Bdellovibrio bacteriovorus: one gene and its partner. The protein of the gene in region 2 binds, or shares a complex with, the protein of the main gene of each other region. Links are inferred from orthologs where the notes say so. Each region holds a gene or a part of one and is shown on either strand. Other genes may lie near its edges.

What was found.
Region 1: the proteins of B9G79_RS02755 (region 2) and uvrB are in contact, whole or in part, in a crystal structure (PDB 7EGT), measured with the Thermus thermophilus proteins. The link is inferred for Bdellovibrio bacteriovorus from one-to-one orthologs. Residues at the interface, in WP_096412145.1 of Thermus thermophilus: His654, Arg656, Phe657, Gln666, Asp668, Glu669, Lys680, Arg681, Leu682, Ser683, Lys685, Tyr686, Ala687; in WP_096411307.1 of Thermus thermophilus: Glu23, Leu25, Arg26, Asp27, Gly28, Glu29, Arg30, Phe31, Arg55, Glu326, Asp327, Phe328, Glu379, Ser382, Gln383, His398, Gly400, Arg401.

What each region holds. Positions count from the first base shown.
Region 1 is NZ_CP020946.1:1,602,849-1,606,121, forward strand. The notes cover bases 109-3,058. They hold uvrB (excinuclease ABC subunit UvrB), read left to right. Parts: upstream 109-520; coding sequence 521-2,596; downstream 2,597-3,058. Other genes in these bases: B9G79_RS07640 (penicillin acylase family protein), read right to left, coding at 109-396; uvrC (excinuclease ABC subunit UvrC), read left to right, coding at 2,583-3,058. Outside these bases: more of B9G79_RS07640, read right to left, coding at 1-108; more of uvrC, read left to right, coding at 3,059-3,273. UniProt on the Escherichia coli protein: The UvrABC repair system catalyzes the recognition and processing of DNA lesions. A damage recognition complex composed of 2 UvrA and 2 UvrB subunits scans DNA for abnormalities.
Region 2 is NZ_CP020946.1:549,747-553,111, forward strand. The notes cover bases 185-3,226. They hold B9G79_RS02755 (ATP-dependent helicase), read right to left. Parts: upstream 2,829-3,226; coding sequence 540-2,828; downstream 185-539. Other genes in these bases: B9G79_RS02750 (hypothetical protein), read right to left, coding at 185-469; B9G79_RS02760 (hypothetical protein), read left to right, coding at 3,041-3,226. In the rest of the region: more of B9G79_RS02750, read right to left, coding at 1-184; more of B9G79_RS02760, read left to right, coding at 3,227-3,365. UniProt on the Escherichia coli protein: A helicase with DNA-dependent ATPase activity. Unwinds DNA duplexes with 3'-5' polarity. Translocates on single-stranded DNA with 3'-5' polarity. Initiates unwinding more efficiently from a nicked substrate than double-stranded DNA.

The DNA of each region.
Region 1 (3,273 bases), 1.1 Mb from region 2 along the record:
CTGATCAAAACGGCCCTCGGCTTTTTCCTTTGCAAGCATGCGTTCGACTGATCGGCGAAGCATCAGGCTGCGGTACAATTTGTCGCTGGGAAGGGCCAGCTCTCCGAAGATCTCGGAAAGTTCCCCTTGAGTCATACGGCGGGAAAGCTCCATTTGGAAAAGTCTTTCGCTGGCCATGACAAAGCCCAGGGCTTTCAAGGCGTCTTTCTTATTGGCCGCTTTGATATGAGGAATGCCGTATTGATCGCGAATCACGGTCACGGGCTCAGACAGCCCTTTAAGCGGAAGTGAGCCCTCCATCGGTGGCAGGGACTGGCGCAAGAATAGATAACCCCCCAAGCAGAAGACGGTAACCAAGATGAAGAATACGAGAAGGCTTCGTTTGAGTGTTTTCATCCCTCAACTGTCGGCGGGGTCTGGGAGGGAGGCAAGAAAACCTTTAATTGCCACCTCGCATATAACGCAGAGTAGAGCCAAAAAAGGACGGGTACTTTTATATGATCGTGCTATTCTTGGAGGGATGGCCTCTGCATATAAAAAGAACTTTCAATTGGTGTCCGAGTTTAAACCTTCCGGCGATCAGCCGAAAGCAATTGAGCAGATTGCTGAAAACTTCAAAGCGGGTTTGAAACATCAGACGTTACTGGGTGTGACCGGGTCGGGAAAGACCTTCACCATGGCGCACACTATTGCAAACTTGAATCAGCCGGCTCTGGTTCTGGCGCCGAATAAAACTCTGGCGGCTCAGTTGTATGCCGAGTTCAAAGAGCTGTTTCCGCACAATGCCGTGGAATACTTTGTCAGTTACTACGATTACTACCAGCCGGAAGCTTATATTCCTTCTACGGACACCTATATCGAAAAAGATTCAGCCATCAACGAGCAAATCGATCGCATGCGCCACTCGGCGACGCGTTCCCTGTTTGATCGTCGTGATGTCATCATCGTCAGTTCTGTTTCGTGCATTTACGGTTTGGGGTCGCCAGAGGCCTATGAAGGCATGATGATTCAAATCGTGTCCAACACGTCGATGAAGCGCGATCACTTACTGCGGGAATTGATTCGTATTCAGTATCAGCGTAACAACGTGGATTTCTCGCGCGGAACGGTGCGCGTGCGCGGGGACAACGTCGAAATCTTCCCACCCTATGAAGAAGAGCGCGCCGTGCGTGTGGAATTCTTTGGAGACTATATCGAACGCCTTTCCTGGATTGATCCTTTGACCGGGCAGATCCTTGAAGAAATTGACCAGATCGGTATTTATCCGGGAAGCCACCACGTTACCAGTGATGACAGCTTAAAGCGCGCGATCAAGACCATTCAGGACGAGCTGCGTGACCGCCTGGTGCAGTTGAATCAGGAAATGAAGCTGCTTGAAGCCCAGCGTTTGGAACAAAGAACCTATTACGACATCGAGATGATGGAGCAAATGGGTTTCTGTCAGGGGATCGAAAACTATTCCCGCCATATGACGGGCCGGGGGCCGGGGGAACCACCTCCGACGCTGCTGGAATACTTCCCCAAAGACTTTGTCACCTTTATCGATGAGTCCCACGTCACCGTGCCTCAGATCGGGGGGATGTATCGCGGGGATCGTGCGCGCAAGATGAATCTGGTGGAGCATGGCTTCCGTCTGCCTTCGGCTTTGGACAACCGTCCTTTAAACTTCCAGGAATTTGAAGCCATGATGGACAAGGTCGTCTATGTTTCGGCGACTCCGGGCACTTATGAGCTGCAAAAATCCGAAGGGGTGATTGTTGAGCAAATCATCCGTCCGACGGGTCTGATTGATCCTGTCGTCGAAGTCCGTCCGGTGAAACATCAGGTTGATGATCTGCTCAAAGAAATCCGTGTCCGTATTGCCAAGCAAGAACGTGTTCTGATTACAACTTTGACCAAACGTTCTGCTGAGGATCTGACCGAGTACTATGAAAATCTGGGTATTAAGGTGAAGTATCTGCACAGCGAGATCGACACCATGGAGCGTATGGAGATTCTGCGCGATTTGCGTTTGGGGGTCTTTGACGTTCTGGTGGGGATCAACTTGCTGCGAGAAGGCCTGGATATTCCCGAGGTCAGCCTTGTCGGTATCACCGATGCCGATAAAGAGGGTTTCCTGCGCTCAGAAAGATCATTGGTGCAAACTATCGGTCGTGCCGCCCGTAACTTGAATGGCCGGGTGATTTTGTACGGGGACACGATCACCGAAAGCATGGAAAAAGCCATCAACGAAACCGATCGTCGTCGTCGCATTCAAAGTGAATACAACGAGGCTAACGGGATCACCCCTCAGTCGGTGAAAAAACGCATTAAAGAGGGTCTGGGCGAGATGTTCGACGGAACGGTCTCCAACCCATTGGGTGGTGAAAACAAAGCTGCTGCCATCATGAACAAGTTTGCGCAGCAGCCGGAGAAAATCCAGCAAGAGATCACGAAGCTTCGTGCCCGCATGAAAGAGCTTTCTGCGAACCTCGAGTTTGAGGAAGCGGCGAAAGTTCGCGACGAAATCAAACGTCTGCAGATTGTGGAACTGAACGTGCGCAGCGGGGAGATCGAACAGGAGAGTGCGGAGGTCGTCAAGGATGGCCTCAAGTAAGTTCGAGGAAGTTCGCGACAAGGTGAAAGAGTTTCCCACGCAAAGTGGTGTTTATCTGATGAAAAACACCGCCGATAAGATCATCTATATCGGTAAGGCGAAGAATCTTAGAAACCGTGTGCGCAGCTACTTTAACGACAGCAAGGATCACAGTCCCAAAACGCGCCTGCTGGTTACGAACATCTGTGAAGTTGAATACATCCTGACCAAAACCGAGGTGGAAGCATTCCTGCTGGAAGCCTCGCTGATTAAAAAACACCGTCCCAAATACAACATTCGTCTGCGTGATGATAAGGCCTACCCTTACATCCGCTTCAGTTGGGGAGACCAGGCGCCAAGACTGTATCTGGCGCGCAAAGTGAAAAAAGACGGGTCTTTGTATTTTGGCCCGTACACTTCGGGCCTGGCCGTGCATGGCACGATCAAGTTTCTAAACAGAACCTTTAAAATCCGTGATTGCACTGATGCGGTCTTTAAATCCCGGACCCGTCCGTGCATGACCTATCAGATCGGTCGCTGTACCGCGCCGTGTGTGAAGTACATCTCTTTGGAAGATTACCGCAACGAAGTTGAAGGCGCGAAGCTGTTCCTGAAGGGGCAGAATAAAAAAGTCATCAAAGCCATGACCGAAAAAATGATGGGCGCTGCGGACGAGGAAAAGTTCGAGGTTGCTGCGC
Region 2 (3,365 bases):
TGAAATCCACAGAAGATGCAGTGTCTTCGTCGAACCAGTTCCATACTTCGAAACGCTCAATGCCGATAGCGCCAGCGCCGTTGGCAAGTTTGTATTGAGCACCGTAACGGAAGCTTGGGCCAACAACAGTTTTATCGTCAGCGCCATCCATTTTGATCATGGAGATGCCCACGCCTGGAGCCAGGAAAGCAGTCACGTTGGAAGCTTCAACAAGTCTTACGAAAGAGTGTGCACCAAAGCTCAATACTTGAGGGATGCCAGCGTCTTTCTTTTCAGTTTGCATGAATACGTATGCACCCAGTGCACCTTGAGCATCGTCGAATTCCATACGGCCACCGATGTTCAATGCAGAACTGGTCATACCCAGATTGATGCTGGCAGTTTTGTTGCCGCCATAGGAAGCAACGTTTCTAGCTGCGAAGGCAGCAGAAGAGGACAAAAGACAAAGGACAACGATCAACTTTTTCATTAATTACTCCTTGTTAGTAACCCGAAGAAGTTTGTCAGTTATCCTCATTTTGGCAACAAAAAAAATATGACTACACGCGCTCCAAGCGGGCGTACTTTACAACGAATTTCTTCACAGTGTTATCCGTGAACATCACGCTGACTTTGAAGTTTTCGCCCGTGCCCTCGGTCGCATACACCGTGCCGACGCCAAATGTCGGGTGTCTTACGCGCATGCCCTTTGAGAACTGCGCCGATCCGCCCCCTTCATTTTCGTAATCCGGGAAGTCCTGTGCATCATCATAGCTCTGCGTGCGCGCGCGATTGCGATCGCTGCTTGTGGCGCCCCATTTCGGCGTGCCGCCAAAGTCAGAGTCATAAGAGCTGGAACCATAGCGGGCCATAAAGCGCGGCGCTTCAGCCGACGTTTTAAAGTCGATCAGGTTCTGCGGGATCTCCTTAATGAATCGCGAAGGAGGATTGAACTGTTCCTGGCCCCACACCCGTCTCATCTTTGCGTAGGTCAGCCAAAGTTTCTGACGAGCGCGGGTCATGCCCACGTAAGCCAGGCGGCGTTCCTCCTCGACATCTTGTTCGTTGTCGCTTTCTGCACTGCGAGCGCTTGGGAACAGATTTTCCTCAAGTCCCACAACAAACACGTACGGATACTCAAGACCCTTGGAGATGTGCAGGGTCATCATGGTGACCGAGTTCTGCTCCTGATCCAGAGAGTCCACGTCATTTACCAAAGCCATTTCTTCCAGGAAGCTGATCAATGTCGATTCTTCGCCACGCTCTTGCACGAACTGGGCAATGGCGTTGTCCAGTTCTTCCAAGTTCTCGATGCGGGCCTGGGATTCCGGGGATTCGTCTTTTTTCAAAGCCGCCAGATATTCAGTGCGATCCAGAACCACGGCAAAGAATTCCAGCAGTTTCAGATGCTGGGCATTTTGCTGAAGGTCTTTCATCAGATCGATAAAGCGACGGATCTTGCCCGTGGTGCCGGCATTGAACAGGCGCTCTTCACAGGCTTTTTCGGCCGCTTCGAACATGCTCAGGTTTTTGTGAGCCGCGTATTCTTCAATTTTTTCGATGGTGGTTTTGCCAATACCGCGCGCCGGAACATTGATGATGCGTTTTAAGGCGATATCATCCGCCGGATTGATGGACAGCTTCATGTAGGAAATCATGTCCTTGATCTCCATACGCTCATAGAAGCGCACGCCGCCCACCAAGCGGTACGGAATTCCCATGGTGCGCAGTTGTTCTTCCAGAACACGAGACTGGGCATTGGTGCGATAGAAAATCGCATAATCATTGTACGAGCCTTCGCCCTCATTCATCATCGACTGAATGGTTTTCGCAACAAAGCGGCCTTCCTCGTATTCGTTCTTTTCCTCGCGCACGTGAATCAGGTCACCCGCGTCGTTGGAGGTGAAAAGAGTTTTGTCTTTGCGCTGGGAATTGTTTTTGATCACGGCCGTGGCGCCATTGACGATGTTGGCGCTGGATCGGTAATTTTCCTCAAGCTTGATCACCTTCGCATCACGGAAGTCTTTTTCAAAATCCAGGATGTTTTTGATGTCGGCCCCACGCCAACTGTAGATGGACTGATCCTCGTCACCCACTACGCACAAGTTGCGGTGAGCGGAAGCCAGCATCTGAACCAGCAGATACTGAATGTGATTGGTGTCCTGATACTCGTCCACCATGATGTAGCGGAACTTTTTCTGATACATCTGCAGAACATCAGGGTACATGCGGAACAGATCATAGGTTTTCAAAAGCAGATCATCGAAATCAAGGCTGTTGGCCTTTTTCATTTCGCGCTCATAGGCTTTGTAAACTTCCACGGTCTTTTGATCCATCAGACGCTTCGAGGACTTTTCCAAACCTTCCGGGGAAAGACCCATCATCTTGGCGCTGCTGATGCGGCTCTGGAAGTTTTTCGCGGGATACATCTTGTCGTTGATATCCAGGGCGGTCATGACTTTTTTGATCTGGCTGAGCTGATCCGAAGAATCGTAAATTCCGAAGAAAGGCTTGTAATCAAGAAGCGTGATGTGCTGGCGCAGAACACGAACGCAGAAACTGTGGAAGGTGCTGATCCAAAGCTGGGTTTGAACCACGGCCCCCATGTCAGACAGGATCTTGTAAATACGGTGTTCCATCTCTTTGGCGGCCTTGTTGGTAAAGGTCACGCACAGAATTTCATCGGAAGCCGCGACCCCCTGGCCGATCATGTTGGCCATGCGGTGGGTAAGGACGCGGGTTTTGCCAGATCCGGCGCCAGCAAGGATAAGCAAAGGCCCTTCCAGGGTTTCGACGGCATCCTTCTGCGCGGGGTTCAGATTTTTCGTAACAAAATCAAGTACATCCATGGCGGCTTCCTTAATGTGCGTTTGCAGGGGCTGTCGAACTTCTGGTGAGACTGACAAAGTTTGTCTATCCATAAGTTTTCATTGAGGTTTTCGCCATTTTCCACTATAACTATAACGCAATAAGTCAAGTGAGCGAGGAAACCCCTCCGTTTATAGAACTTAGAGAGGACTTTGTGAAGCGCGTTTTTAGCCGGATCACAGCAGCAATTGTAATGGCAAGCACCTTGGGTGCTTGTGCCCCGCAGTCTGACAGCGCTGATCAGTCCGGCAATGTCCGTGTACTGGCGCCACAAAGCAACTCCAAGGCCGGTTATTCGCTCCAGACTGTGGAACTGCTGGGGATTGAGGACCTGCAAACCGTCACCGGGAAATTCGTTCGCTTTTTCCTCAGCCCCCGTATCACCAACAACACTTTGCACGGCCGTCCTGCCGTGGCTCGTTTTATCAAAAACAAATCCGGCGATTTTATCCCGGCCAACGAAATGACCCAGCAACTGGTCACCATTTATGCTCACACTCAGAAACTGGCGCTGCTGG